Regions from separate parts of the Bradyrhizobium sp. B025 genome, predicted to be linked through region 2. Evidence: riboswitches for the same ligand, from Rfam matches in the RefSeq annotation. Region 2 holds a riboswitch; the other holds the start of a gene.
The links. A riboswitch is a leader RNA that binds a small molecule or an ion and turns the genes downstream of it on or off. The one in region 2 is predicted to bind cobalamin.

Region 1: it holds a riboswitch for cobalamin, as region 2 does, so the genes downstream of both, ACE10W_RS21085 (TonB-dependent receptor) here and ACE10W_RS13280 (TonB-dependent siderophore receptor) in region 2, are expected to answer to the same signal.

The regions. Positions count from the first base shown of each region.
Region 1 covers NZ_CP170150.1:4,548,387-4,563,475, reverse strand. The annotation lists gene ACE10W_RS21110 (adenylate/guanylate cyclase domain-containing protein) at 1-1,662, shown strand, start outside; gene ACE10W_RS21105 (hypothetical protein) at 1,768-1,944, shown strand; gene ACE10W_RS21100 (hypothetical protein) at 2,100-2,312, shown strand; gene ACE10W_RS21095 (hypothetical protein) at 2,453-2,710, shown strand; gene ACE10W_RS21090 (hypothetical protein) at 2,798-3,019, shown strand; cobalamin riboswitch at 3,085-3,299, shown strand; gene ACE10W_RS21085 (TonB-dependent receptor) at 3,413-5,647, shown strand; gene ACE10W_RS21080 (hypothetical protein) at 5,723-6,304, shown strand; gene ilvD (dihydroxy-acid dehydratase) at 7,553-9,277, shown strand; gene ACE10W_RS21070 (tetratricopeptide repeat protein) at 9,264-10,085, shown strand; gene xth (exodeoxyribonuclease III) at 10,102-10,899, opposite strand; gene ACE10W_RS21060 (ATP-binding protein) at 11,033-13,360, shown strand; gene erpA (iron-sulfur cluster insertion protein ErpA) at 13,365-13,694, opposite strand; gene ACE10W_RS21050 (deoxyguanosinetriphosphate triphosphohydrolase) at 13,819-15,027, shown strand; gene argS (arginine--tRNA ligase) at 15,037-15,089, shown strand, end outside.
Region 2 covers NZ_CP170150.1:2,897,093-2,912,181, reverse strand. The annotation lists gene ACE10W_RS13325 (amidase) at 1-1,163, opposite strand, end outside; gene ACE10W_RS13320 (ABC transporter ATP-binding protein) at 1,252-2,346, shown strand; gene ACE10W_RS13315 (ABC transporter substrate-binding protein) at 2,376-3,422, shown strand; gene ACE10W_RS13310 (ABC transporter permease) at 3,442-4,305, shown strand; gene ACE10W_RS13305 (ABC transporter permease) at 4,305-5,120, shown strand; gene ACE10W_RS13300 (hydroxyisourate hydrolase) at 5,121-5,456, opposite strand; gene ACE10W_RS13295 (MFS transporter) at 5,483-6,667, shown strand; gene ACE10W_RS13290 (amidase) at 6,648-8,015, shown strand; gene ACE10W_RS13285 (PepSY domain-containing protein) at 8,171-9,592, opposite strand; gene ACE10W_RS13280 (TonB-dependent siderophore receptor) at 9,605-11,953, opposite strand; cobalamin riboswitch at 12,066-12,268, opposite strand; gene ACE10W_RS13275 (histidine phosphatase family protein) at 12,341-12,913, shown strand; gene cobT (nicotinate-nucleotide--dimethylbenzimidazole phosphoribosyltransferase) at 12,920-13,972, opposite strand; gene cobF (precorrin-6A synthase (deacetylating)) at 13,983-14,732, opposite strand; gene ACE10W_RS13260 (energy-coupling factor ABC transporter permease) at 14,779-15,089, opposite strand, start outside.

The sequences.
Region 1 (15,089 bases), 1.7 Mb from region 2:
ACCTCGATCCTGTCGATGGTGATGTCGAGCCAGGTCGGCGTCCTCCTGGACGAGCTGACCAACCGCTACATCCCGGCCTATGGCGATCTCGCGCGCGCCAATATCCGCTCGCTGGAGCGGTCGGTGGCGCTGCGGCGCATGGTCATGATGAAGATGCAGGCGTCCTCGGACGAGGAGGCCTATGCGGCGCGCCTGCGCGAGTTCGAGGAAGCGGACCGCAAGATCGAGGAGGAGGCCGAGGGCGCACGCAAGCTCATCAACGCGATCATCGACGACCCGAGGACGCCGTCCGACAATGCCGCGCTGGCGCGGATCGAGATCCGCATCGAGACGGCCGTCACCGAGCTGCGCCGCGACCTGAACGAGGACCACGCAAAGCTGCTCAAGCAGGTCGACGCCAAGCAGATGGCAGAAGCCCGCGGCACGCTGGAACATATCGACGCCATCCGCGACCAGTTCAATCGGAAGTTCGATGCGATCCGTGCCGACATGCTGACACAGGTCTTCGCTTCGACATCGCAGGTGATGAGCCACCAGCGCCAGGCCATCATCGTGTCGGGCATCGTGACCCTGCTCGCCGCGATCGTCGGATTTGCCTTCGCGCTGCTGGTGTCCGGCGGCATCACGCGGCCGGTGCGGCTGTTGCTGGCCGGCACCCGCGAGGTCGAGGCGGGGCGGTTCGACAAGACCATCGCCGTCTCGACCCAGGACGAGATCGGCGAGCTCGCGGCCGCCTTCAACCGCATGATCGAGCAGTTGCGCCACAACGAGCGCATCCGCGAGACGTTTGGCCGCTACATCGATCCCAAGGTGGTGCAGGGCCTGATCGAACGGCCCGAGGTCGCCATCGACGGCCAGCGCCGGGTGATGACCATCATGTTCTGCGACATGAGCGGCTTCACCTCGATGAGCGAGGGCATGACCCCGCGCGGCCTCGTCAAGGTGATGAACCACTATTTTACGGTGATGTCGGCCCCGATCAGGAGCAATCGCGGCGTCATCGACAAATATATCGGCGATGCCATCATGGCCTATTGGGGCCCGCCCTTCATCGAGGAGGATGAGCCGGCACTTCTTGCCGGCTGTGCCGCCATCGACATGACCGACCAGGTGCCCGCGCTGCAGAAGCAATTGCCCGATCTGCTCGGCATCCGCGCCATGCCCGTGCCCTGCGACCTGCGCATCGGCATCGCCACCGGCGAGGTCCTCACCGGCAGCATCGGCTCCGAGCTGATGATGAGCTTCACCGTGATGGGCGATGCCGTGAACCTCGCTTCGCGGCTCGAGGCCGTCAACAAGGTCTACGGCACCCGCATCCTGATCTCGCAGACGACGGCGGATGCGGTCGGTGAGCGCCTCGAATTGCGCGAGATCGATCGTCTCGCGGTCGCCGGCCAGAGCGCGCCGCAGGCGATCTTCGAGGTGATGGCGAGGGCCGGCGTGCTCACCGCCGCGCAGGACGGCTTGCGCACGCACTATGCCGAAGGTCTTGCCGCCTATCGCGCCCGCCGCTTCGACGAGGCCCGCGCCGCCTTCAACGCGGCGCTCGAAGCCGTCCCCGGCGACGGTCCCTCGCGCGCGCTGCTCGCCCGCATCGCGCAGTTCGAGGTCAATCCGCCGGACGAGAGGTGGGACGGTGCCTGGCGGCTGGAGCAGAAGTAAGCCGCCGCGCGGGAAAAATTGTTTCTACTCGATAACGATGTTCGCCGTGACCTATTTCCCAGGCTTAGGTTGATCGTCCTTGAGGCGTTTGATGGGGACACGCCGATGACAGAACTTGAGGACAGGCTGGAACGGTTCGAGACACTCACGGCCGAATGCGAGCTGATCGCCAAGCTCGCCACCGACAGCACCAAGCGCGAATTCTATCTCAAGCTCGCCGAGCACTATTATCAGCTTGCGCGCGAGACGCGGGCTGCGGTCGCGACCAGCGCTGCGGCCTGAAGGCGGCTGCAATCCGTTCTTAACATTTGGCACGCATCCTTTGACGGGAGCGAGCGTCGCGATTCGCGATGGCTCGCAGTGGGAATGCCGGGACTCGCTGCAATGCAGCGTGTCTCGCTGATGTTGCTTTGCCGGTGCTTTTTCGGGGCAATCCCATGCGTCTGCTTGCGGTCCTCATCCTCGCGCTCATGGCGGCGGCCTGCAACCAGGAGCAGGACATCACCGGCTCGACCGCAGCCTGCCCGGTGCGGAACTACAGCTCCTACAACCCCCGCGACATGAACCAGTGTGTGGCCGCCTGCAAGGCATGCGACCATGGCAACACGGTCACCTGCACCACGTCCTGCACGCTCAAGGGCGCGCACTGAGCGGCCAGCGGTTTGCAGAAGCTTGAGGGCCGGGATCGCCGGCCCTCTTGGGCATTGAGGGATTGACGGTGTCGGGGCACCGGAACGATTCACCTGACATAATCATTGGTAGGAGCAGGCAGGACGCGGAGTCGGATGGAATGGGTATGCTCGATCCCGGCCGGTTTCTGGTGTCGTGCTCGCAGTGCGACGCGTGGCCGATGGCGGCCAACGTCAAACGCTCGAGCTGGTCCACGTCCCCGAGCGAGGTCCGCTTCGTGTGTCCGCGCTGTCGCCGCGAGGAGACCGCGATCATCTCCGCCTCGGGCGAATTGACGCCGATCCGGCGCATCGACATCCCGCCGCGCGACGTCACGGTGGCCTGGGCTCAGGCACAGCGCCAGAGAGGGCGGGCGTAGGCGGCCGCTCTATTGCGCGATCCCGTTTCGGAACCCGGGCGATCGTCGGACGTTTCCGCCCCAACATCACGTATCGAGGCCGGGCGAATGTTCAGCGCGCATTTCGACACCCGTACACGGATCAACATGAAGCTGGCGCTGGATCGGATTTGCCGCAATCGGCCCAGGGGCGAGGATCATGGGTTCCGCAGGTCGGTCGCCGAGAACATCGTCCGCTGCGCGCTCGCGGGCCGAACCGGCATCGGCCAGCTTGTCGATGCCGGTGAGCGGGCGGTGGTCACGACGCGCGCGGTGCGGAAGCCTGACTGATTGTGTTTGCCTCGCGTTTGCAGCCCATCGTTCAACCGGTCGATTGACTCTCCGTACGGCCGCCTCGTAGATTGATCGGTGACGGTTCTCCGCACGGAGATCAAAAGGGAACGTGGTGCGAGATTGTCCCAACGCCGGGATTGTCCCAACGCCACGGCTGCCCCCGCAACTGTAAGCGGTGAATCTTTCGTCATTTGCCACTGGGAATCTCGGTCCTGGGAAGGCGACGTAAGGTAACGACCCGCGAGCCAGGAGACCTGCCGTCAGCCGTGGTCACACGCGAAGATGTCGGTCGGGGAGTACAGGCATTAGCTTCACCGGAGCAATCGATTGCTCCGCCGTAAAGCCTCGTTCGCTGTGACGTGCCACTGACGTCATGCCGAGGTTACAACTGTGTCCCGTATTGTCTCTGCCGCCAGGCGCCTTCGCGCCGGTATCGTTGCTGCCGTTTTCCTCCATGCGATCGATCTCCCCGCAGCTTTCGCGCAGCAGGCCGCCGCCGAGCAGCTGCCGCCGGTCGAAGTGACCAGGTCCGACGATCAGAACCGCACACGCGCCAGGGCGATCGGCGACGGCGACACGACGAGGCGGCGAGCCCCGAGTGGCGCGCCGGCAGGCAATGGCGCCGGCTCGTCCGGCTCCGGCGGCGAGGCGGTCGCCAGCAACGGAGGCATCGTCGGAGCCGCCACGACCGTCATCACGGCCGCGGATATCGCACATGCGCCCTCGCAGACGCTTGCCGAGATCATCGCGACGCAAGTCCCGGGTGCCCAGATCACGACGCTCTATGGCGGCCAGATCGGCGCGAAGACGAGCGTCGACCTGCGCGGCTTCGGCGCGTTTGCCACTGCCAATTCGCTGGTGCTGATCAACGGGCGGCGGCTGAACGACATCGACATCGCGCAGGTGGACCTCTCCACTGTCCCGCTCAATTCCATTGAGCGTATCGAGATCACGCGCGGCAATGCCGGCGCGGTGCTCTATGGGGACAATGCGGTCGGCGGCGTGATCAACATCGTCACTAGGAACGGCGTCGGCGGGCCGCCCGTTGCCGCGCGCATCGAGGCCGGCTTCGGCTCGTTCGACACCAGGCTTGGCAATGTCTCGACGTCGCTCAATTCCGGTCCGTGGTCGACCTCGTTCTACGGCAATGCCGTCAAGACAGACGGCTACCGCGACAACAATCGCCTTGTCCAGGAGAATGGCGTCGGCAACCTGAACTACACGACATCAGACCTGACTGCTTTCGTCACCGTTACCGGCGACAATCAGGAGCTGCGATTGCCGGGCGGCCGCACCGTCGATCCGTCCATCGGCGTCGACGAGCTCGCGACCAACCGACGGGGCACCAGCACACCCTTCAACTACGCCAACCAGCAGGGCTTTGGCGCGATGGCCGGCTTCACGAAGACCCTGGCCAACGGCATCGATCTCATCGTGGACGGCGGTGTGCGCGACAAGAAGCAGCAGGGCGCGTTCTTCTCCGGCCCGGCGCCGATTCCCGCGTTGTTCACGTCCACCTATGTCGATGCCGATCTGACGACATGGTCGATCACGCCGCGGCTCAGCGTGAAGGGCTCGCTGCTCGGGATGCCGTCGCAACTGCTGACCGGCCTCGATTATTACGATGCGAGCTTTCAGCAGAACCGTGGCGCCGGCCAGGGGCTCGCGCCCTGGCACAATTACGATCTCAGGCAGCAGACGGTTGCGGGCTATTTTCAGCACACATTGGGTGTAGCGCCGGCGACGGACCTCTCCTACGGCGCGCGGGTGCAGAACGTCAGTCTCTCGGCGCGCGATCATTTTGACGCCGCAGCTCCGTTCAACACCGACATCGGCGCGCTCCCGCTCAGGAGCGACGAGACCCAGTACGCTCTGCATCTCGGTGCCGAGCATCGCCTCAATGACATGGTCTCGCTGTTCGGCCGCGCTGCGCGCGCATTCCGCACGCCGGATGTCGATGAGCGTGTGTCGTCGGGGCCGTCCTTCGATCCCTTTACCTTCGCGCCGATCCCGCAAACCTTCCAGCTCAAGACCCAGACCTCGCAGGATGTCGAGGGCGGGCTGCGCATCAAGGGAGGCGGGCTGCAATTGCAGAGCAGTCTCTATCTGATGGACCTCGCCAATGAGATCCATTTCAATCCGGTCCTGTTCTACAACACCAATCTCGATCCGACCCGCCGTTACGGCTCGGAGACCAGTCTGTCCTATCGCGTCAACGACTCTCTGCTCCTGCGCTCCGGCATGGCCTATACAAGGGCCGTGTTTCGCGAGGGCGTCTGGGCCGGCAACGACGTGCCGCTGGTGTCGCGCTACACCGCGAGTGCAGGCGTCACTTGGAACATCTGGCAGAACTATGTGGTGCTCGACGCCACCGCGCGCTTCTGGAGCGAGCGGCGCATGGACAATGACCAGGCGGGAACACAGCGGCCGATCCCAGCCAATGGCACGATCGACCTCAAGCTCAGCGGTCAGTACGAGCGCTACTTCTGGTTTTTGAGCGTCAACAACGTGCTGAACGCGCTCTACTACGACTATGCGATCGCAAGCACCTTTACGGACGGCCGCTTCAGTGCCTATCCGCTGCCCGGCCGCACCTATCTGCTCAAGGCCGGCGCCAATTTCTGATCAAGGCTCTGATCGCGACGGGGGGCTGTCATAGGCTCCCGAATGGACTAGAATTCGAAAAGAAGGAGATTACCCATGGCTCTCAGCACCCTGCCGCCTCACGCCGACCGTTTCCGGCTCCATCCGGTCGCGCCGCGCCTTGCATCGATGTTCTGCTTTGCGCTGCTGGCGGTGTCATGCGCGCTCGCAAGTCTTGCGCTCGCCTGCGCAACGCCCTTTGCGGCCTTCGCGGTCGTCGCGGCCGCGATGTTGCCGCTGCGGCCGGCACTGCTCGTCGTCAGCGGCGCGTGGCTCGTGAACCAGAGCATCGGCTTCGGCGTGCTGCACTATCCCGTTGCCGGCAGCACGATCGCCTGGGGCTTTGTCATTGGCGCTGCTGCACTCGTCGCGACCGCGGCCTCGTCCGCCGCGCTCCGTGCGCTGGCGCATGGCCGCACGCCCCTGATGCTGGCGATCACATTCGTCCTCGCCTACGCGGCCTATGAGCTCGTGCTGCTCGCTGCGACGCCGGTCCTCGGCGGAGAGGGCGCCTTCACCGCGGCCATCGTGGCGCGGATTGGACTGACCGGCGCCGTCTGGCTCGCCGGCCTCGTCGCCGCCTGCGAGATCGTCCGCCTGGTCGATCCGTTCGGGCGCAAGGGCGCGATGTCGGCCTGAGCGGCCCTCTGAAAGCCCCGGATGGGAGCGCAGTGAAATCCGGGCTACGAGATCTTGCGTTGCCCGACGGGCAAAACACCCCCGCGGTCGGTCAATCCGCTTGCGCAAAAATATTCCACTTTGCCGAAATTCGGAAATGGCGTACGTCTCGCCCATCCCGGCTCATCCTTGAGGGGCGATCTTGTGTCGTCACGTTTCGCGAGCCGGGCTTGCGGTGGACGCGGCAGCGTCGGGCGCGAGAGTTAAGGGCAGGGCGGATTGCTCTCCGTGAGCCCAGGACTTCGTGCTGGATGAGCGACGCTGTCAGGTTCGTCTCGCCTGTAAGTTTCCGGCTCCGTCGACAGGGCTGGGAAAACTGCGGCGAAATGGCGGGCCGTGCGTACGGCAAAACCGTGTGGTCCTGGCCGTCGTTGCTACGGTCAAGCTCTTGCGGATGCGGCAGTCGCGTCAACCGGCGCGATGTCGGCGACTTTCGCGAGAGTGAGGGAGGCCAGAACGAACTCGGCTCCCGGGAGAGCACGGCATAAGCCGTCCAACCACTGCGCAGGGAAGGCCGAGTGATTGGCTACACCTGTATGCTGCTGTGCGGTTTCTCTGCGTGTGCTTTCGCGCAGCAGACCGCGGGTGCCGTCGGGCACCCGGCCTTCCCTGCGCCCTCTCGATTGAGAGGGTGGAGCGATCAAGCAAAGCTCGGGCGAAATCCGCCGCGAGGATGCGAAGGCGTGTCTGCGATTTACGATGCGAGTTGGAGGATGACGCCGATGCATCTCGCTCCGTCATTGCGAGCGCAGCGAGGCAATCCAGAATCCGTCAGCGGAAAGACTCTGGACTGCTTCGCTGCGCTCGCCACGACCATGTGGAGAGTGCGTGTCCACTGCCGGGGATGGCGGGGCTTGGTGATGTCGACAGCGACTCACTCCAAGGTGTGGTGCGTGATCGGGCGCGTCGTACCCGCCTGGAAATCTCAGGTTGTGGATTGTCATCTTCGCGGGGGTATCCCAGTAGGCCGATCCGTGTCTTCCCGGTAACGAATGTGCCATCCACGCAACACTCCTTCCGGATTAAGCCCTCATCGTCAGCCGTTCGCATCACCGCCGCTTTTTAGCCACACCCGAACATGAATAAAATTGCTCGAATGTTTTAGGGGCTGCGGCGGTCCTCGAGGCGAACGGGAAATCCCAAGGTCGATTCAAATCTTGGGTCTGATTTTTCGGGTCTGAAAGGGTTGGCCGGGGAAACTGGTTTGCGATGAACGCAAAGACCAACATCAAGCAGAGGCTGCCGAGCCGTCACGTGACGGAAGGTCCTGCGCGCGCGCCCCATCGGTCCTACTTCTACGCCATGGGTCTGACGACGGAGCAGATCCACCAGCCCTTCGTCGGCGTCGCCTCCTGCTGGAACGAGGCCGCGCCCTGCAACATCGCTTTGATGCGCCAGGCGCAGGCGGTGAAGAAGGGCGTCGCGCATGCCGGCGGCACACCCCGCGAATTCTGCACCATCACCGTGACCGACGGCATCGCCATGGGCCATGACGGCATGCGCTCCTCGCTGCCGTCGCGCGAATGCATCGCCGATTCCGTCGAGCTGACCGTCCGCGGCCATGCCTATGACGCCCTCGTCGGCCTTGCCGGCTGCGACAAGTCGCTGCCGGGCATGATGATGGCGATGGTGCGCCTCAACGTGCCCTCGATCTTCATCTATGGCGGCTCGATCCTGCCCGGCAATTTCCGCGGGCAGCAGGTCACCGTGCAGGACATGTTCGAGGCCGTCGGCAAGCACTCGGTCGGCGCCATGTCGGACGAGGATCTCGACGAGATCGAGCGCGTGGCGTGCCCCTCGGCGGGTGCGTGCGGCGCGCAGTTCACCGCCAACACCATGGCGACCGTCTCGGAAGCCATCGGCCTGGCGCTGCCTTACTCGGCCGGTGCTCCGGCACCGTATGAAATCCGCGACGCCTTCTGCATGACCGCGGGCGAGAAGGTGATGGAGCTTATCGCCCAAAACATCCGGCCGCGCGACATCGTCACCCGCAAGGCGCTGGAGAATGCCGCTGCCGTGGTCGCGGCCTCCGGCGGCTCGACCAATGCTGCGCTGCACCTGCCGGCGATCGCGCACGAGTGCGGCATCAAGTTCGATCTGTTTGACGTCGCCGAAATCTTCAAAAAGACACCTTATGTCGCGGATTTGAAGCCGGGCGGCCGTTATGTCGCCAAAGACATGTTTGAAGTAGGTGGCATCCCGCTTCTGATGAAGACGCTGCTCGACAACGGATTTCTCCACGGTGACTGCATTACCGTCACCGGTCGAACGATCGCCGAAAACCTCAAGAGCGTGAAGTGGAATCCGCACCAGGATGTGGTGCACCCGGCAGACAAGCCGATCACCGTCACCGGCGGTGTGGTGGGTCTGAAGGGCAATTTGGCGCCAGAAGGTGCGATCGTGAAAGTCGCGGGAATGTCCAACCTGAGGTTTACCGGTCCGGCACGCTGCTTCGACCGGGAAGAGGACGCCTTCGAGGCCGTCCAGAACCGCACGTACCGCGAAGGCGAAGTCATCGTGATCCGCTATGAGGGCCCCAAGGGCGGCCCCGGCATGCGGGAAATGCTCCAGACCACGGCGGCGCTGACCGGCCAGGGCATGGGCGGCAAGATCGCGCTCATCACCGATGGCCGCTTCTCCGGCGCCACCCGCGGCTTCTGCATCGGCCATGTCGGGCCTGAGGCCGCCATCGGCGGCCCGATCGGGCTGCTCGAGGATGGCGACATCATCGAGATCGACGCGGTCGTCGGCACCCTTAACGTAAAATTGAGCGACCAGGAGCTTGCCCAGCGCAAGACCAAATGGAGCGCTCGCGCGACTAACCACACGACGGGCGCGCTCTGGAAATATGCTCAGCAGGTTGGACCAGCGGTCGGGGGGGCAGTGACCCATCCGGGCGGCGCGCACGAGAAACAGTGCTATGCGGACATCTAGGCGTACCATTGTTGCGTTTGTGTTGGGGGCCAGTGCGCTGGCCATGCCGGCGCTCGCCTTCGACGGCGCGCCGGTCAACCAGAAGGACGCGACCATCCCGGTCGTGACCACCTTGCCGGGGGCCGCGGGTGCGGTGCGCAGCAAGGTGCCGCCGGCGACCCAGGAAACCTCGCTCAGCGCCCTGCAATATGCCGCCGAGGGCGGCCATCCGATCGCGCAGTGGAAGCTCGGCCGCATGTACGCCAATGGCGACGGCGTGGCCCAGGACGATGTGCGCGCCTTCGAATATTTCAGCCGGATCGCCAACGCGCATGCGGAGGACAGCCCCTCGGCGCCTCAGGCGCAGATCGTGGCCAATGCCTTCGTCGCGCTCGGCCGCTACTATCTCAGCGGCATCCCGAATTCGAAGATCAAGCCGGACCAGGACCGGGCGCGGGAGATGTTCTCCTATGCCGCCTCCTATTTCGGCAATGCGGACGCGCAGTACGATCTCGCCCGACTGTATCTGAAGACGCCGGACGCCTCGCGCGAGGATTTCCGCTATGGCGCGCGCTGGCTCGGGCTCGCCGCGCAGAAGGGCCAGCACGAGGCACAGGCGCTGCTCGGCCAGATGCTGTTCAACGGCGACCGCCTGCCGCGGCAGGCCGCCCGCGGCCTGATGTGGCTGACGCTGGCGCGCGACAGCGCCGGCAGCGAAGAGACCTGGATCAAGGAAAGCTACAATCGCGCCTTCGCGAAGGCCTCGGACGACGACCGCGCCATGTGCCTGCAAATGCTGGAACAGTGGGTGCAGGGCCGCCGGGAGTGATCCCGAAGAGGCGGCGTTACGCCGCCTCGAGATCCAGATCCGCCCATACCGGCACGTGGTCCGACGGCTTCTCCCAAGCCCGCACATAGCTGTCGATGCCGACATTGGCGAGCCGGTCGCTGGCCTGCGGCGACAGCAGCAGGTGGTCGATGCGCAGGCCATGGTTCTTCTGCCAGGCGCCGGCCTGGTAGTCCCAGAAGGTGTAGAGGCCCGGCTCGTCGGTGACGGCCCGCAAGGCATCGGTCAGGCCGAGGCCGAGCAGGGACTGAAAGCTCTCCCGCGTCTCCGTCTTGAACAGGGCGTCCTCGGTCCATGCCGCCGGATTGTGGACGTCGCGGGCATGCGGGATGACGTTGAAGTCGCCTGCGAGGATGAGCGGCTCCTCGGTCTTGAGGCGCTCCTTCGAATATTCAAGAAGTCGCGACATCCATTTGAGCTTATAGGGGTATTTCTCGGTCCCGACAGGGTTGCCGTTGGGCAGATAGAGGCAGGCGATGCGCAGCACCCCGTGCTTGAGCGTCACCACGCCCTCGAGGAAGCGGGCATGGCTGTCCTCGTCGTCGCCGGCCAGCCCCGACTTGGTCTCGTCGAAGCGGAGCTTCGAGAGCAGGGCGACGCCGTTGAACGTCTTCTGCCCGTGCGTGACCACGTTGTAGCCGAGCGCCTCGATCTCCAGGCGCGGGAAGGCCTCATCGACGCATTTGATCTCCTGGAGGCAGACGATGTCCGGCTGGCACTCCTTCAGCCAGGTCAGGAGCAGGTCGATCCGCTGCCGGACCGAGTTGACGTTCCAGGTGGCTACTCTGATGGGCATTTCGACGGCTCCGGGCAGGGGCACCCGTTAGAACAAAATGCAAACGCCCCCGTCAAGGACGCCGCAAAATCTCCCACAAAATTAACCCGGCTTAAGCGGACCGCAGGCCATTGATACGGAAAAGGTTCCACGGATGGGATGGCGGGTCGAAACTTCACAACAGGCTGAACCGCGCGACGGACTGGTCGGCGCGTTCCTGTATTGGCTCGGCGGCTTCGAGATCGAGGACGGCCTGACCGCCGATCTCAGCGAGCGCGAGCTGGGCCGGATCCGCGCCAAGCAGATCGACGCGGTGACGCGGCTGATCCCGGTGACAATGGCCGTCACCATGCTCAACGTCGCCATCGTGCTGATCCTGTTCTGGGGCAGGGGCTGGAACGACTTCCTCGCGATCTGGGGCCTGACGCTCGCCGCCACCGCCTCGCTCGCGGTACGTTCGTGGCGGCGGTCGTATCGGAACCCGCCGCAGGAGGCTTCGCCCCGCGCCGCACGGCACATGCTGCGGCAGGCCTTCTTCCTCGCCGCGATATGGGGCACGCTGCCACTCGCGCTGTTCAGCCACATCGAGCCGACCAGCCAGCTGATCTTGGCCTGCCTGATGGTCGGCATGATGTCCGGCGGCGCCTTCACGCTCTCGACCTTCCCGCGCGCCGGCCTCGTCTATCTCGCCACCATGACGGTCGGCTGTGTCGGCGCGCCCCTATTGTGCGGCGCCGGGCCGTATCTGGTGACCTCGGTGTTCCTGCTGCTGTTCGCGTTCTTCATGGCGCGCAACATCGTCATGCAAGGCAACCTGTTCCTCGGCAATCTCAAGGCCCAGCTCGAGCTCGAGCGTCAGACCGAGATCATCTCGCTGCTGCTGAAGGATTTCCAGGAGAACGCCAGCGACTGGCTGTGGCAGACCGACGCCGAGGGACACTTGGTCGACGTGCCCGAGCGCTTCGCCGATGTGTCGCAGCTGCCGCTTCCATTGCTGAAGGGCTCGCATTTCGCCGACGTGCTCGACATGCTTTGCCCCGAGGACAAGAGCGCGGCCTACAACATCGTCGGCCTGATGGAACATGCCGAGCCGCTGCACGAAATGAACCTCAAGGTCGTTGCCGGCGGCGAGGCGCGGCTGTGGTCGTTCACGGCGAAGCCGGCCTACGACCGCGACGGCCAGTTCCTCGGCTATCGCGGCTTCGGCCGCGACGTGACCGAGCGCTGGCGCGCGGAAAAGGCCGAGGCCGAGAGCCGCGCCAAGTCCGACTTCCTCGCCGTGATGAGCCACGAGATCCGTACGCCCATGAACGGCGTGCTCGGGCTCGCCAGCATGCTGCTCGAGACCAGGCTCGATCCGGAGCAGCGCGAGGCCGTCGCCACGATCCGCGAGTCCGGCGACAACCTGCAGCGCATCCTCAACGACATCCTCGATCTGTCCAAGCTGGAGGCCGGCCGCTTCGCATTCGAGGCGATCGACTTCGCACCGCAGGCGCTGGTCGAGACGGTCGCGACCGTCGTGCGCGCGAGCGCCAAGAGCAAGGGGCTCACGGTCAAGGTCGAGCTCGATCCGAACCTGCCGCCGACGCTGCGCGGCGACGTCGCGCGCATCCGGCAGGTGCTGTTCAACTTTGCGTCTAACGCGGTGAAGTTCACCGACGAAGGCGAGGTGACGATCTCGGCCACCTGCCAGACGCGGCGCGACCTGCTGGCGACCGTCGAATGGACCGTCAAGGACAGCGGCATCGGCATCGCGCCCGAAAAACTCGGCCTGCTCTTCAGCGATTTCGCCCAGGCCGACGCCTCGATCAGCCGCCGCTTCGGCGGCACCGGGCTTGGCCTTGCGATCTCCCGGCGCATCATCGAGCAGATGGGCGGCACGATCGGCGTCACCTCGACGCCGGGCGAGGGCTCGACCTTCCGCTTCACGCTGGTGCTGCCCTGGAGCCAGGCGCCGGCATCCGGCCAGGCGGCCGGCCGCGACGAGGCCGACGAGCTCAAGGCGCATATCGCCGAGCTCGACCGGCCACTGAAGGTGCTGGTCGCAGAGGACGATGCCGTCAACCGCCTGGTCGTGAGCAAGATGCTCGGTGCTTTCGATGTCGAGCTGCGCGTCGTCACCGACGGCGTCGAGGCCGTCGCGGCGGCCTCGGAGGGGGACTACGATGTCGTTCTGATGGACGTGCGCATGCCCGACATGGACGGCCTTGCCGCAACCCGGGCGATCCGCGCGCAAGGCGGCCGCTTCGAGGCCCTGCCGATCATCGCGCTCACCGCCAACGCCTTCCCCGAAGACGTCAAGATCTGCCGCGAGGCGGGCATGTCGGACTTCTTGGCAAAGCCGCTGCGCAAGCCCGCACTGGTCGCGGCGTTGCTGCGGGCGTTAAACCACGTGGCGTCGGACGACGCGCCGCTTCAGCCGGAGCTGATGCCGGTCGAGGTCGAGTGGACAGAGGAAGAGAGGCAAATCGCCGGCGCGTAAGCGCTCAGATCGAGAAGCTAGTCCCGCAGCCGCAGGACGCCGTCGCGTTGGGATTGTTGACGCGGAACGAGGCGCCGATCAGGTCGTCCACGAAATCGACCTGCGATCCCGCCAGGAACGGCTGCGAGGCGGAATCGACCAGCACCACCGCATTGTCCTGCTCGATCACGAGATCGTCGTCGGTGCGGTCGCGGTCGATGTCGAACTTGTACTGAAAGCCGGAACAGCCGCCGCCCTCGACCGAGATGCGCAGCATCGCGCCTGACCCTTCGCCCTTGAGGATCTCCCCAATCCGGCGTGCGGCCCGGTCACTGATGGTCACGGCAGTCGTCATCTCAGGTCTCCGATCGTCGGCGGCGTCATACCAAGGTTACTTGCCCAATTCATTTGGTATCCCGCGTCCGGCATAGTTAAGTGCCACCATACGCAGAATCAAATGGATAGGGACTAAATTCGCCGTGTCCGTCGGAATGGCAGCCTCCCACGCGCCCTATGCCTGCGACCCCGATCGCAGCCGCGGCCGGCTGGTCGCCGAGCCGCCGAGCCGGACCCGCAGCCCGTTCCGCCGGGATTGCGACCGGGTGATCCACTCAACCGCGTTCCGCCGCCTGAAGTACAAGACCCAGGTGTTCGTGTTCCACGAGGGCGACCACTACCGCACCCGGCTGACCCATTCGCTGGAGGTGGCGCAGATCGCTCGCGCGCTGGCCCGGCAGCTCGGGCTCGACGAGGACCTCACGGAAACCCTGGCGCTCGCACACGATCTCGGCCATCCGCCGTTCGGGCACGCCGGCGAGCGGGCGCTGGATGCCTGCCTGAAGGAATTTGGCGGCTTCGACCACAATGCCCAGGCCTTGCGCGTCGTCGCGGCGCTGGAGCACCGCTATCCCGAATTCGACGGGCTCAACCTGACCTGGGAATCGCTGGAGGGCATCGTCAAGCACAACGGCCCTCTGACCGATCGCAGCGGTGCGCCGGTCGGACACTATCGCGAGCATGGCATTCCCGTCGGCATCGCCGACTACATCAAGGTCTACGATCTCGAATTGTGGAGCTTCGCCTCGCTGGAGGCGCAGGTTGCCGCGATCGCCGACGACATCGCCTATGACGCCCACGACATCGACGACGGCCTGCGTGCCGGCCTGTTCGACCTCGACGATCTCAAGGTGATGCCGCTCACAGCTGCGATCATCGCCGAAACCTCAGCGCATTATCCCGATCTCGAAGACGTCAGGCGCGGCGCCGAGCTGGTGCGCGAGCTGATCTCGCATCTGATCGGCGCGGTGTTTGCGGAGGCGCGGAAGAACCTCGCCGCCACCAAGCCGCAATCGGCCCAGGACGTGCGCCAACAGAGCCGGGCGCTGATCGCGTTCCCCGCTGACGTCGCCGAGGAGGAGGCCGCCATCAAGCGCTTCCTCTACCAGCACATGTACCGTCACAAGCGGGTGATGCGGGTGATGGGGGAGGCCGAACAGATCCTGTTCGACCTGTTCGCGAAATACCTGAAATCGCCGGCCGAGCTGCCGCCGGAATGGCTCACGGGGGCGGAGGCGGACAATGAGGGTGACCGGGCCCGGCGGATCGGCAATTTCATTGCCGGAATGACCGACCGTTTCGCCCTGACCGAGCACCAGCGGCTCTTTGACTCGACCCCGGATTTGCGTTAGGCGGCGGCCATGCCCGACACATCCTCATCCCTGCACCTGTTCGCTGACGTGCTCGCACGCGT
Region 2 (15,089 bases):
CCGTCGATCGCGGTGACGTCGCTGATCTCGTTCGGCCAGGGCAAGACCGATGCCGCCGGCGCGACCAGGAAATCGGCGCGCGTGAACAGCTCGCGAAAGCTGCGGTAGATCGCCGTACGGCGGCGCTCGGCGGTGAGATAGTCCTCGGCGGAGAGTTTTGCGCCCGCCTCGATATTCCAGATCACGGTGGGCGTGAGCTCGGCGCGACGCGTCTTCAAAAGATCGCCATAGCTATTGGCGATGTGCGCGGCGCGCAACGTACGAAACGTCTCGATCGCGCCGCCGCAATCGGGCGAGGACGGCACAACATTGGCCACGCGCGCGAGCGCCTCGCAAGCCGCTGCGAAACGCGCACGAACCTCGCGTGCAACCGGCGCGACGCCGAAGTCAGGCGTGACGGCGATCCGGGGACGTCCTGCGATCGCTCGATCGTCACTGACTACGCGGGCCGAGAGCGGATCGTGCGCGTCGCTTCCCGCGCATACCGACAGCGCAAGCGCGAGATCGTCGACGCCGCGGGCGAGGAAGCCGTGGCTGGCCAGCATATCCCAGCCGAGCGGGCGGCGCGGCGACGGGATGCGGCCGGGCGTCGGCCGGATCGAGGCGACGTCGCAGAAGCTTGCGGGCGTGCGCACCGAGCCGCCGAAATCGGTGCCGTGCGCCAGCGGCACCATGCCGGCCGCGACCGCAACGGCAGAGCCGCCGGACGATCCGCCGGAGGTCAGCGCGGGATCGAAGGGATTGCGCGTCGGCCCGCGCAACCGGTTGGTGCAGACCGCACCGAAGCCGAATTCCGGCGTGTTGGTCTTTCCCAGAATGATCGCGCCGGCGCGCCGCAGCCGCGCGACCACGAGCTCGTCCTCGGCCGGGACGTGATCGCGGAACAAAGCCGAGCCGTAGGTGGTGGTCAGCCCGCCGGTATCGGTGAGGTCCTTGATCCCGATCGGCACGCCATGCAGCGGTCCGATCGGCGCGGGCGCCGCATCGCAGATTTCCGCCAAACGGCGGGCGCCCTCCGCATCGACCGTGACGAACGCCGCCAATCGGGTATCGAGGTCCGCAATCCGTGCGAGGTGCGCCTCGACGGCGTCACGCGAGGACAGCTCGCCTCTCGCGATAGCGCGCGCAAGCTCCGTGGCCGTGAGGTCGCAAACCGATGTCATCGGCCCACCATGCCAAAACGCGCATCGAAAGGCGAGCGCTTCGGGCACGAGACTTGCTTTCTCCTCTGGAGCAACGGGAGGCAACACCATGGCTGATGCGCCAAGCGGACGTTCGCTCGTCGTCGATGCGGTCACGCACCGCTATCCGAGCGGCGCACTCGCGGTCGAGAACATCAATCTCGACATCAAGGGCGGCGAGATCATCGCCCTGCTCGGTCCGTCAGGCTGCGGCAAGACCACCCTGCTGCGGATCATCGCCGGCTTCATCGCGCAGACGCAGGGGCGCATCATCATCGGCGACGACATCGTCGATTCGCTGCCGCCGAACCGCCGCGCGGTCGGCATCGTGTTCCAGAACTACGCGCTGTTTCCGCACCTGTCGATCAGCGAGAACGTTGCCTACGGGCTCGCCGCGCGCGGCATCGACAAGGCGAGCCGCCAGCGCGAGGCGCAGCGCCTGCTGGAGCTGGTGCAACTACCGACCATGGCAGAACGATTGCCGCGGCAGCTCTCCGGCGGCCAGCAGCAGCGCGTTGCGCTCGCCCGCGCGCTCGCGATCAAGCCGTCGATCCTGCTGCTCGACGAGCCCTTTGCCGCGCTCGACAAGAATTTGCGGCTCGACATGCAGATCGAGGTCAAGCGGCTGCAACGCGTCTCCGGCATCACCACGCTGATCGTGACGCACGACCAGGAAGAGGCGCTGTCGATGGCCGACCGCGTCGCCGTGCTGAGCCATGGCAAGCTCGAGCAGTTCGGCTCGCCGTCCGACGTCTACGACCGTCCGCAGACGCTGTTCGTCAATACCTTTGTCGGCTCGACCAATCGCATGCCCGGTGTCGTGATCTCGGCGGACCGCACCGCCGCAAAGGTCCGCCTCGATGCCGGCGCGGAGATCATCGCACGTCCCGCGGGCGGCGCGCTCGCCGAAGGTGGCCGCGTCACCGTCTGCATCCGGCCCGAGCATCTGCAATTCGTCGGCGACGAAACCGGCTTTGCCGGCGTGGTCGGCATGTCGCTGCCGCTGGGCGCCACCGTCGTGCACGAAGTCACGACCGCCGACGGCTCCGGCGTCAAGGTCTCGCAGGCGCGCATCGGCGAGACGCGCGCGCTGGAGAACGGCGCGGCGGTGCGCCTCGCACCGCTCGCCCCATCGCTCGCCAACGCCTTTCCCGCAACGCTTTAGATCCAGTTCTTGTCCAGAGGGAGTTCCACATGATCATGAACCGCCGAAGCCTGATGACGACCGCACTCACACTCGGCGCCATGAAGGCGTTTCCCGGCCTGAGCTTCGCCCAGGCCCGCCCGCTGGTGTTCGCGACCTTCACCGGAAGCTGGGAGGAGGCGCACAAGGCCGTGCTGGTGCCGGCGTTCCGGAAAGCCAACGCGGACGCCGCGATCGTGCTCGATCCCATGCTCTCGGTCGACCAGATCGCGAAGGTCAATGCCGCCAAGGCCAATCCGCCGATCGACGTCATGCTGCATGATCCCGGCCCCGCCCTCGTCGCGATCGGCCAGGACCTGGTCGAGCCCTATCCGGTCGAGAAGAGCGCCTACTACAAGGACCTGATCGCCGAGGCACAGGAGCCGATGGGCCCCGCCCCGTTCTTCCAGGTCGTCGGCCTCACCTACAATCCGGAAGCCGTCAAGACGCCGCCGACCTCCTGGGCCGATCTCTGGAAGCCGGAGTTCAAGGGCCGCGTCGGCATCACCAATCTCAACTCGACGCTCGGCACCGGCTGGCTGGTCGAGATCGCCAAGATGCGCGGCGGCTCGGAAGCCAATGTCGATCCCGGCTTCAAGGCGCTGGAGGAGTTGAAGCCCAATCTCGCCGCGGTCGCCGCCAATCCCGGCGCGCTCGCGACCCTGTTCCAGCAAGGCCAGATCGACATCTCACCCGGCAATTTCAACGCCATCCAGATCCTGAAGGCGCGCGGCGTGCCGGTCGAGTTCGTGGCCCCGAAGGAAGGCGCCATCGCCTTCAAGACCACGATCCATATCGTCAAGAACTCGCCCAACCGCGAGCTCGCCTTCAAGCTGATCGAGGCCGCGCTGACGCCCGAGGTGCAGACCACGCTGATGAACCCGCCCTACCTGATCGTGCCCACCAACTCCAAGGTGACGATGGGCGGCGAGATCGCGCGCGTGCTCGCCAAGGACACCGCCGAGCTGAAGCAGAAGTTCGTGTTCCAGGACTGGAAGAAGATCAACGAGCAGCGCTCGGCCTGGATCGAGCGCTTCAACCGCGAGATCAAGATCTAAGAGCTCCAAGGACCTGACGATGGGCGCAGCACCGGCATCACGGGACGTGACCTCCTACGGGATGGGATTGGCAGTGCCGCTGGCGCTGTTCTTCCTGGTCTTCTTCGTGGCGCCGCTGCTGCAACTGCTCTGGCTCTCGCTGCACAACGACACGGCCGGGCTCCATTGGGGGCTCGGCCAGTACCTGCACTTCCTCACCGATCCCTTCAGCCTCGGGGTGCTCGGCTCGACGCTGCTGCTAGGCGCGGAGGTGACGGCCGTCTGCCTCGTGCTCGGCTTTCCCATCGCCTGGCTCTATCAGCGGGTCGGGCCAAAGCTCCAGACCATCATCATCCTGATCGTGCTGCTGCCGCTGCTGACCAGCGTCGTGGTCCGCACCTTCGCCTGGATCGTCATCCTCGGCCGCCAGGGCATCATCAACGCGACGCTGCAATCGCTCGGCATCATCAATACGCCCTTGAAGCTGCTCTACACCCAGTTCGGCGTCGTGATCGCGCTGGCGCAGGTGCAGATGCCGCTGATGACATTGCCGCTGATCACCGCGCTCGGCCGCATCGATCCCAATCTCGACGATGCCTCCTGCTCGCTCGGCGCCGGGAGCTGGCGCACCTTCTTCAGGATCGTGCTGCCGCTGTCCTTGCCGGGCGTCATCGCCGGCTGCACGCTGACCTATGCCGCCGCGATCACGGCGTTCATCACCCAGTCGCTGATCGGCGGCGGACAGATGCTGTTCATGCCGATGTATCTTTATCAGCAGGCTTCCACGCTGCAGAACTGGCCCTTTGCATCCGCGATCTCGATCATCTTCCTGCTTGCCGTGCTCGCGGTCGTCTCCGTCTTCACCACGCTCGGCCGCCTGTCGCGCGGCTATGGAGGCGCGTGATGAGCGGTCGCAAGCGCACCCTGGAGGCGATCAGCTTCGAGCTGGCCATGACCGTGATCGCTGTCATCGCGCTGATCATCATCATCGCGCCGTCGCTGGTGGTGCTGATCGTCTCCTTCACCAGCGGCTTCTCGCTGCGCTTCCCGCCGCCGGGTTACTCGCTGCGCTGGTACGCCGAACTGTGGGAGGCCTGGCAGCTTCACTTCGCGGCGAAGAACAGCCTCATCGTCGCGCTATGGGCGACGGGCCTGTCCGTCGTCCTCGGCGTTGCCGCCGCGCTTGCGATCTCGCGCTCGCGGACGCTGTCGGCACGACTGCTCGATTCCCTGTTCATGTCGCCGCTGGTGCTGCCGGCGCTTGCCTTCGGGCTTGCCGCCCTGATGCTGTTCTCACTGGTCGGCCTGCCGGTCTCGCCGCTGGCGCTGGTGATCGGCCACACCGTGGTGTGCGTGCCCTACGTCGTGCGCAATACGGTCGCAGCGCTCGCCCAGCTCGAGCCGACCTTGCTGGAGAGCTCGGCGGTGCTGGGGGCGAGCCGGCTCTACACGTTCCGCCGGATCGTGCTGCCGCTGATCCGGCCGGGCATCATCGCGGGTGCCTTCATCGCCTTCATGTCGTCGTTCGACAATGTGCCGGTGTCGCTGTTCCTGCGCGACGCCGCCACCGACATGCTGCCGATCCGGATGTGGCAAGACCTCGAGGGCAAGCTGGATGTGACCATCGCTGCCCTGTCGGGCGTGCTGATCATTGCGACCGTCGCGCTGGTTGCCGTCATGGAGCGCGTCACGGGCCTGTCGCGGCGGCTGACGAACTGATCAGGCGCCGCGGAACAGCGAATAACCCCAGCGCGTAAATTTCAGCGGCAGGTGAAAATGCTCGTCAACGTTCTTGATGCGGAAGCGGAACGGCGTCACCGTGAGAAAACCGTCGCTGTCGCCAAAGAACTCGCCGAGATGAAACAGGACCTCGTACTCGCCGGCCGTCACACCGGCGCCTTGCGCTATGGGGTGATCCAGCACGCCATTGGCGCCGAGCCGCCCGTCGGCGATGCGGGAGGAGTCGGGATCGATCCGCCAGATCTCGACGCGCAGCCCCTGCGCGGGACGCCCGCTCGCCACATCGACCGCGTGAATGGAAATACCGCCTGCCATCATGTCCCTCCCCTGAGCGTGCCGCCATGGTAGACGGAAACGCCGCCGCTCGGCCAGCACTGCTGCCAGCCCTGGGCGCGATGACCTGGCTCCAGGCGCTGGTCGCGCTCGCCTTGTTCGCGCCCGGCGTGGTCGCGCCGCGCGCCCATATCGAGGTCTGGCAGCTCTCGATGTTCTCCTGCGCGGTGTTCGCCGTCGGTATCCCCGCCTCGTTCTGGGGCGGCGGCTTCATCGCGCGGGTTGGCTCGCTGCGGATCGCGAGCCTCTGCGCGGCGGCCATCGTCGTCAGCATGGCACTGGCTTCGCTCGGATCGAGCGCCGCCCTGCTCGCCGCGGGCCTCTGCCTCGGCCTTGCCATGGGCCCCGAGACGCCGGCAAGCGCAGCGCTGCTGGCGCGGCTGGTGACCGCCGAGCGCCGCGCCTTCTCGGTGCGCCAGACCGGCAACCAGATCGGCGCGGTCTGCGGCTCGCTGGCCCTGCCCGCGATCGCCATCGCGTTCGGGCCGGCCTGGTGCTATGCGGCCGTTGCTGCCCTGGCGCTGTTCGCGATCGCGCTGTTCGAGTGGCTGCGGCCGGCCTACGCCGGCAAGCTCGTCCCGCCCCCAAAGCTCGATCTGCGCGCGCGGCTGGCACTGGTGACCGCGGACCGGCGGATCGCGATGCTGGCGCTGGCATCGATGCCGTTCAGCGCGATGCAGGTGTCGCTCAACACCGTCTTCGTCACGCTCGGCACCCGCGAGCTTGGTCTCAGCCATATCGAGGCCGGCATGGCGCTCGCCTGCGCGCAAGCCGGCGGCCTCGTCGGCCGGCTTGGCTGGGGCTACGTCGCCATGCGCCTCGACGCCCCCCGCGCCGTGCTCATCGTCATCGGCCTCGGCATGGCCTTCTGCGCCGCGCTGCTCGGCCTCGACGGCGGATCGCTCAGCCGCACCTGGCAATTCGCAGTTGCGGCGCTGTTCGGCCTGACGGCGTCGGGCTGGAACGGCGTCTTCATCGCCGAGATCGCGCGCCTCGCCCCGCAGGACCGGATCGGCGAGACCACCGGCGCGGTGCTGACCGCGTCCTATGCGGGCCTACTGGCGGCGCCGGCCGTGGTGTCGATCCTGGACGGTGTGGCCGGCCTTGGCGCGGCGTTCTTCGCCTTGGCCTGTCTTGCCCTCTGCGGCACATTGGCGCTGATGTGGGGAGGCCATGACAAAACCGACGCATAGTGCGCGCGAGATCGCAGCCGCCGTCACCGCCGGGCGGATGACCGCCGTCGACACGGCGAAGGCCGCCCTTGGCCGCATAGACGCCGCCAAGGCCTTGAACGCAGTGGTCACGACCGATCCCGCACGCACGCTGGCCGACGCGGCGGCGGTCGACGATCGCCTGCGTGCCGGCGAGACAATGCCGCTGGCCGGCGTCCCCATCCTCGTCAAGGACAACATCTGGGCCAGCGGCTGGCGCATCACGCAGGGCTCGCGCCTGTTCGCCGATTTCATCGCGCCACAGGATGCAATTGCGATCGAGCGCCTGCGCAAGGCCGGCGCGGTCATCGTCGGCATTGGCGCAACCTCCGAATTCGCCAGCAAGGGCGTCACGACATCGCCGCTGTTCGGCCCGACGCGGCATCCCCTCGATCCCGCGTTGACGCCGGGCGGCTCCTCTGGTGGACCCGCCACCGCCGTCGCAGCCGGCCTCGTGCCCCTCGCGATCGGCACCGATGCGGGCGGCTCCAGCCGCAGGCCGCCGGCCCATGTGGGCGTCGCCGGCTTCAAGCCGTCCTACGGCGCGATCCCTTATGGACCCGGCTTCGCCGAGCCGTTCTTCGGTCTGTCGGTCATCGCGCCGATCGCCGCCGACGTCGCCGACATCGCGCTGGCCTTCGAGGCCATGGCCGGTGTCGATGCGCGCGATCCGGATGCAGCCGGCATTGCGCAAGAAGCCGAGGACATCGCCGGCCTTCGCATCGCCTTCTCACCGCGGCTCGGGCTCGACGTTGCGGTCGATGACGTTGTCGCCAACGGGCTCGTTTCCGCAGTCGCGCGTCTCTCCGCCGCAGGCCTCAGCATCGCGCTGCGCGATCCCACTTGGCCGGCGGGTGCGACGGAAGAGGCCCTCATGCCGCTTCAGCACGCTGGCCTTGCCGCGCTCCATGGAGACGCTTTTCGCAAGGACCCGACTGTCTTCGACCCTGACATCGCCAGGCAGATCGAGCGAGGGCTGTCCTGGTCAGGCGCGGACGTCGCGGGTGCGCTGGTCGCGAGCGCCGCGATCGCCAATGCATTCGCGGCCTTCTTCGCCGAGGTCGATCTGCTGCTGACGCCGACCGTCCCCTGTGTCGCCTGGCCGTTCACCCAGCTCGGACCCGACACGATCGGCGGCCGCGCGGCGAGCCCGCGCGCGCATGCGGTGTTCACGCCGTTCGTCAATCACGCCCGCCTGCCGGCGATTTCACTTCCCTGCGGCACCGACGCCCGCGGGCTTCCGTTCGGTCTCCAGATCATCGCCCGGCGCGGCCAGGACCGCACGCTGCTGCGCGCCGCGCGGCATATCGAGGCGCAGTTGCAGGCGTAACTTTGCGAGATCGCGACGATTTCGGAATATTCGCAATATACCCCTGTTTTGCCCGACGGGTCAAATCGCGCCGATGCCTGCGTAAGCCGTTGATTCCACTATCACCGGCTACTGTGCATGGGGTTGTTTTCGCACTTTTTGTTCTATCGGACGTCCTAGCTGATGAAAGACAGACGCAGCCGCCGCCAGCCGATGACGATGCCGGTGATGGAGAACACCAGTCCGAGCGCGCAGAGGCCCACGATCAGGACATCGCGCAAACGCGGATGCGCCTGCAGGACTGGAAAATCTAGCGTGTGCAGCGCGCCGTAGAACCAGCGATAGGCTCGCCGCGACGCATCCAGCCTTTGCAGCACGCGGCCATCGGCGCTGTCGATGTCGAACCACAGGCCGCCGCAGCGGGAACGGTAGACGGGTGCACCGGGAACGACGGACTGCGCGGGATAATCGTCGCTATCCGCGAGAATAGACGGCGCATTGCAGGCCGTCGCAAGCCTCGTCACCATGCTCCCGATCACCCGCGCACTGACGACCGGCGCCTCCTCACTGTCGGGCCCAACCACAACCTGTTTCTCGAGACCAATCCGCTCGCGTCGATAGAGGCTGCCGTCAACGGCAAACCATTCGACCTCTCGGGCCGAGGGCGATATTCGCTTCCGTTCCGCCGATGGGGCGGTCGTCCAGTCCGGCGATGCATCGATCACGCCGGCTTCGGCCGGGGTCAGCTGCCCTCGCGAGAACAGCCGGCCGTGATCCATGGAGAGCCATCCACTGAAGATCCACGTCAGCACGAAGACGGTCACCACGAGGCCGATGATATGATGAAGGGCGTGCCAGCCGCGATAAGGCGAGGAGATCCGGTATCCTCGCATCCTGGACCGCACGATTCCGAGCACTGCACCCAGCATGGCTGCAATCAGCGCCAACAGTGACAGCGTCCAGACCACGCTGTCCCACAGCGCCCAGTTGCTTCTCAGGACCGTCGGGTAGATCCAGTGCAGGACGCTTCCGACGAGATTCCAGCCGCGCTCGCTTCGCGTCGTATCCAGCACGACCTCGCTCGTGCGCGACGAGACGTAGACCTCCGTTCCGGCGGCATCGCCGAGGGCCACGCGAAACAAGGGCCGGTGACGATCAAAGCCGTTCGGCACGCTCCACTGGTCGTAGTCCGCCTGCGCAACGACAGCCGCATGCGCGGCATCGAGCCCGCGTTGGCGCGCATGCACCTGCGCGATGGCGAGCGCGGCCTCGGGCGACCGCACCGATGCATCCCGCCCGTCGGTCGCGCGAACCGCGCGAAGGTGCGAGGACCCCGACACGACATAGACCGGCCCATCGCTCCGCTGAATCAGGCGCAGGCGCGTAGCATCGGCGATGCCGCTCACGGCCACGGCATCGGCAACACCGATCCTCACCTCCGTACGATCCACCGGCGCGAGACCGGCAATCCGCTCCGCTTCCGTCAGCGATGGAAACGGAACGAAGTGCATCACGATTCCCGTCGCGAACCACATCGCGAACAGCAGGCAGAACGCGATCCCGAGCCAGCGATGCAGCAGGACGATCGCGCCCATCATGTGGTCAGCGCCCTACCATTTGAATGCGGCCGAGAGTTCATAGGTTCGCGGCGCGCCCAGCAGGATCTGGTCGGGATAGAACGGATCGCCCCAGATCGCGTAGCGCTTGTCCGCGATGTTGCGCACCCGGAAGGTCAGGCGGGCCTGGTCGACCGCATTGAAGACCGCCTTGGGGATGTCGACGAAGGCGTAGACGTCGGCGACGGTATACGCCTTCATCGTCACCGTGTTGGCATCGGTATTGTAGCGGTCGCCGACATGACGGCCGGTGATGCCGACTTCAACCGGCCACGGCGTGAAGATGCGGTACGAGGCGCCAGCATTGGCAACGATGCGCGGCACGTTCGGCGGCGTGTTGCCCGAGAACGATCCGCCGACGAAATTGTAGTCGGCATAGCGCGCATCGACATAAGCGATGTTGCCCCACAGCCGAAGGGGCTCGATCGGCCGCACCGAGGCGGCGAGCTCGACGCCCTTCGACTCCTGCCGTCCCGCAATATTGAGCGCCTGCCCGCCGGCCGCCGCATAGACGTTCTTGCGCAGGATGTCGTAGGCCGAGAACGACCACTCCGCCCGGTTGTCCCAGAACAGGTGCTTGACGCCGGTCTCGTAGGTCCGCGCGGTCGTGAGGTCCAGCGGCTGGGTCGGCAGCAGCAGGAAGATGTTGTTGGCGGAGATATCAGCGCCGGTCGCGTACTGGCTGAAGAAGGTGAGGCCCGGAACGGCCTCCCAGGTGTAGCCGATGCGTCCCGTCACCGGCGCCCAGTCCTTGGTGAACGGAAAGCCCGCGTTCACCAGACCGTTCTCGTCGGTCGAGTTGCGGTCGAGCCCGATATGCTCGACGCGCAGCCCGCCGATCAGCGCGAAGGTCCGCGTCAGCTTCAGCCGGTCCTCGAACGACAGCGCCTCGTTGTCGATGCGCGCGGTCTGCTGCTTGGTCGCGAGCAGTCCGTAATAGCCACGATCGAAATCGACCAGCGGAACATAGTCGTTCGGGAATTTCGCCGCGCCTGGCCTGACGAAGTCGAGATAGCTCGACGACAGCGTCGTGACCAGCCGGTTGTCGAAGCCTGCGATGTTCGTGTCCCAGATCAGGTCGGTGATATTGCCGACAAGGCGCTGGCTGTGCGCGACATAGAAGCGCTCGCGATACACTTGGTTTTTCGTGGAATCGAACGCCTCGATCTCGTTGTTGAACCACGACCGCTCCGCGCCGTAACCATAGGCCTGACTCTTCAGCGTCAGGTCCGGCGCCAGTTTCAGCTCGAAGCCGCCGCGCAACCAGACCTCTTGCGCTACGTTTCGGTTGTCGAGAACGTTGTAGTTGGTGTTGAAGGTGCGGTCGTCGATCGTGACGGCCCCGAGGTCGGTCCTGTTGAAGTAGGTGCCGGAAACAATCCCCGTCGTCGCATGCGAGCCGCTGAAAGCGATCGGCACCAGCGGCGCGCCCCAATAGGCCTTCCCGCGATCCTCGCGGTACTCGATCGCACCCCAGACCTTGAGGCTGTCGGAGATGCGGTAGTTGAGCTGGCCGGACACGTCGAGCGTCTTGGTGTTGGTGTCGTCGACAAAGCCGTTGAGCGAGGAGCGGCTGATGTCGAAGCGGTAGTCGAGGCCCTGAACGTTGGTGCTGCCGCCCGAGCCGTAATGCGCGCGGAACGAGTTCAGGGAGTCGTACGAGAAGTCTGCCTCGTTGCGGATCGCTCCGGTGTGCGGCTGCTTGGTGACGAGGTTGATCGAGCCGCCGGCGGCGCCCTCGCCCGAGATCAGCGAGGCCGGGCCCTTCAGGAATTCGACGGCCTCCAGATTGGCGGTGTCCATGATCCGCGAGGTCATGTTCTGCGGGCCGATCTTGATGCCGTTGTAGAGCGTGTTGATCTGGCTGTTGGTGAAGCCGCGCATCGAGAAGCCCGCCGGCTCCCCCGGCGCGTCGCCGGAGGTGACGCCGACTGCGCCCTGCGCCACCTCGGACACGGTGCGATAGCCCTGCTCGCGCATGGTCTCGGCCGAGATCACCTCGACGGTCGCGGGCGTCTCGCGCACGGTGAGGCCGAGACGCGAGGCGCTCTCGGCCACCGCATTGCTGTTGAGCGGCGTTGGCGCCGCTTCGCCTGGCACGGCGGGCTTGGGCGCCGCCGATGCGGCCGCTGGCCTCCGCGGCGTCGCGCGGCGCGCGCTCTGCGCGTCCCGGCCAGCCGGCTTGGCCTGCTTGCGGGACTGGGCGGGCGACACCTCGACAGGCGGCAGCGGTTCGCGGACCTGCTGCGCCAGCGCGGCGGGCAGATCGGCGACTGTAAACGACGTGAGAGCAGCAGAGGCGAGCAGGAAACGGCGCGACCGTACAATACGGATAGAAGACACAGCGGGACCTCGGTATGACGTCAGTGGCACGTCACAGCGAACGAGGTCTCACCTTTGGCCTTTCAGCCGTCCGATGAAGCCGAATGTCTGTACTCCCCGACCGACATCTTCGCGTGTGACCACGGCTGACGGCAGGTCTCCTGGCTCGCGGGTCGTCACCACTTCGTCGCCTTCCCGGGACCGAGGACCCAGTGGCTTCTGACGAAGGATTATCCGCTTACAGTTGCGGGGGCAGCCGCGGCATTGGGGAAACATCCCCGCACCGCATTCCCTTTTCATCCCCTCTCGGGGGAAACCGTCGCGAGCATCTAGGATTACGATCGAGACAGAGTCAATGTGGCAGTTGCGGCGTTATTGCCACAGCGACCAACTTCCTTGGAGATAGGCATGGAAGGCGAGACCTTCCTCTGGCTGATACGCCATGCACCCGTCGACGGCGTCGCGGGGACGATTCACGCGCAGGACGCGCCTGCCGATCTCGGCGATCGCGCGCAACTGGAAGCGTTGCGCCAGCGCCTGCCGTGGGACTCTGCGAGCTATGCCAGCCCGTCGCGGCGCACGGTCGAGACGGCGCGCGCATTGGGGCTCGAACCGGAGCTGATGGGCAACTTCAGCGAACAGGATTTCGGCGACTGGACCGGCCGGCGGCATGACGAACTCGCCGCAATGGGCGGCGAAGTCTACGCGCAATTCTGGAGCGACCCTGCGCACCTGAGACCACCGGGCGGCGAAAGCTTCGAAGATCAGGTCGCGCGCGTCCGCCTGGGCCTGTCACGGATCGGCGCCGGGCCAGCAACGCTCGTCGTGCATTCCGGCACGATCCGCGCCGCACTGTGCATCGCGCTGGATCTTGCGCCGCAAGCTGCCCTGCGCTTCGTGATCGATCCGCTGTCGCTCACCAGGATCGACCGGCTCGCGACCGGCTGGCGCGTCGTGTCGGTCAATCAGCGCGTGGTGTGAGCCGGATCAGGCCGGGCGATCCGGCACATTGGCCTGCGCGAAGGTCGCCATGCCGTTGTGAAGCGCACAGGCCGATCGCACCAGCGGCAGCGCGATGGCGGCGCCCGATCCCTCGCCGAGCCTGAGATCGAGGCTGATCAGCGGCTGCACGTTCAGGGCGCGCAGCACCAGACGATGCCCCTGCTCCGCCGACTGGTGCGACGGCAAGAGGAACGGCTGGCACGACGGATTGAGGCGCACGGCCGCCAGCGCCGCGACCGACACGATGAAGCCGTCGATCAATACGGGAATGCGGCGTTGCGCGGCCGCGATGATCGCACCGCAAATGGCCGAGATCTCGAGGCCGCCGACGGCGCACAGGATTTTTTCGGGCGACGCAGCCGCAACGCCATGGCGCGCAACCGCGGCATCGATCACGCGCGCCTTGTGCGCACGGCCGGCGGCATCGACGCCGGTGCCGCTGCCCGCGATTTCCTCGGCGCTCACGCCGAGCAGACTCGCCGCGATCGCCGCCGAGGTCGTGGTGTTGCCGATGCCCATCTCGCCGAAGATCAGAAGATCGGGCTGGCTGGCTGCCGCGCGCGCAACCGCACGCTCGCCGGCCTCGAAGGCGAAGGCCAGCTCTGCGAGCGTGAGCGCAGCCTCGACGCTGAAATCGCGCGTGCCGCTGCGCGGCTTGTCGGTGACGATGCCTATCATCTCGTCTTGCGCCAGCGTGCCGGCGTCAACGACTTCCAGGTGCGAACCCAACTCACGCGCCAGCACCGAGATCGCGGCGCCGCCCGAGGCGAAGTTCGCCATCATCGCGATGGTCACGGCTTGCGGATAGGCCGACACGCCTTGCGCAACGATGCCGTGGTCGCCCGCGAAGATGATGATCGGCACGCGTGCCGCGCGTGGCTGCTCGGTCGCTTGCAGGCCCGCGAGCTCGATCGCGAGCTGCTCGAGCCGGCCGAGCGCGCCGGTCGGCTTCGTCAGTTGCGCCTGCCGCACGATCGCCGCCTCGCGATGGACCGCGGAGATTTCGGGGCACTTATGGTAGACCCATTCGGGGAGCATGCTGCCTCGCTTACGGCCTGCGCTTGAGAATGTAGCAGTCCATGATCCAGCCGTGCCGCTCGCGCGCCTCCTGCCGCAGCGCGGCGATGCGCGGGCCCACCTCGGCCAGCGCGCCGGACATGATGATCTGATCGGGCATGCCGAGATAGGCGCCCCACCAGATCTGGAGCCCGACCGGATCGAGCGACTGAAACGCCGTGCCGCCATCGAGCATCACGACCACGGTGTCGACGTTTACCGGCCAGCCGCCTTCACGCAAGCGGCGGCCTGTCGTGACCAGAAAGGGCTCGCCGATGTCGTTCAGCGGCAGCGCATGCGCCGCGCACAACGCCTGGATCGAAGTGATGCCGGGGATGACCTCGATCTCCGGCAAGGGATCGAGCCGGCCCGCAATGCGCAGCGAGGAATCGTAGAGCGACGGATCGCCCCAGATTAGCAGCGCGACCCTGCCATCCCCTTCGAGATGGCTCGTGATGGTCTGCGACCATTTCGCGGCGACCGCATCGTGCCAATCGTCGACGCCCTTGCGGTAGTCCGCCTCGCCTGCGTCGCGCACGGGAAGATCGAACTCGGCGATGCGCGTCTTGTCGCTGGTCAGCACATCCGCGCAGATCGTCCGCCTGAGATCGGCGAGATCGGACTTTGCGCTCCCCTTGCGCGGGATCAGGACGAGATCGGCCGCGTTGATGGCGCGGGTCGCGGCGTGCGTGAGCTGCTCGGGATCGCCGCAACCGATGCCTATCAGGGAGAGCGTGAGCATCGCGTTCGCGAAGGGCGGCCATCACGGCCGCCCTTTCGCTTGTCTCTCAGGCCGCGTTGTGCAGGCGCGGGGTGACGAGGCCGGGCGCGGTGACGCCGCGCAGCGACTTCGCCAGCGCCAGCACGGCGAGATCGGCCAGCGGCTCGATCACGATGACGAGCGCATAGGAGGCCGCGAAGGTCGCGATGTTGACGAGGTTGGTCATAGCAAAACCGGAGCCATAGAGCGCCCAGAACGCCACCCAGCCGATGACGCCGGCCTGATAGGTCGTCGAAAGCGCCAGCGCCTGGCGATACCTGAGATCGACATAGGCGGTGTTGCGGGCAATGATCCGCGTGGCGATCGCCTGGATCGCGA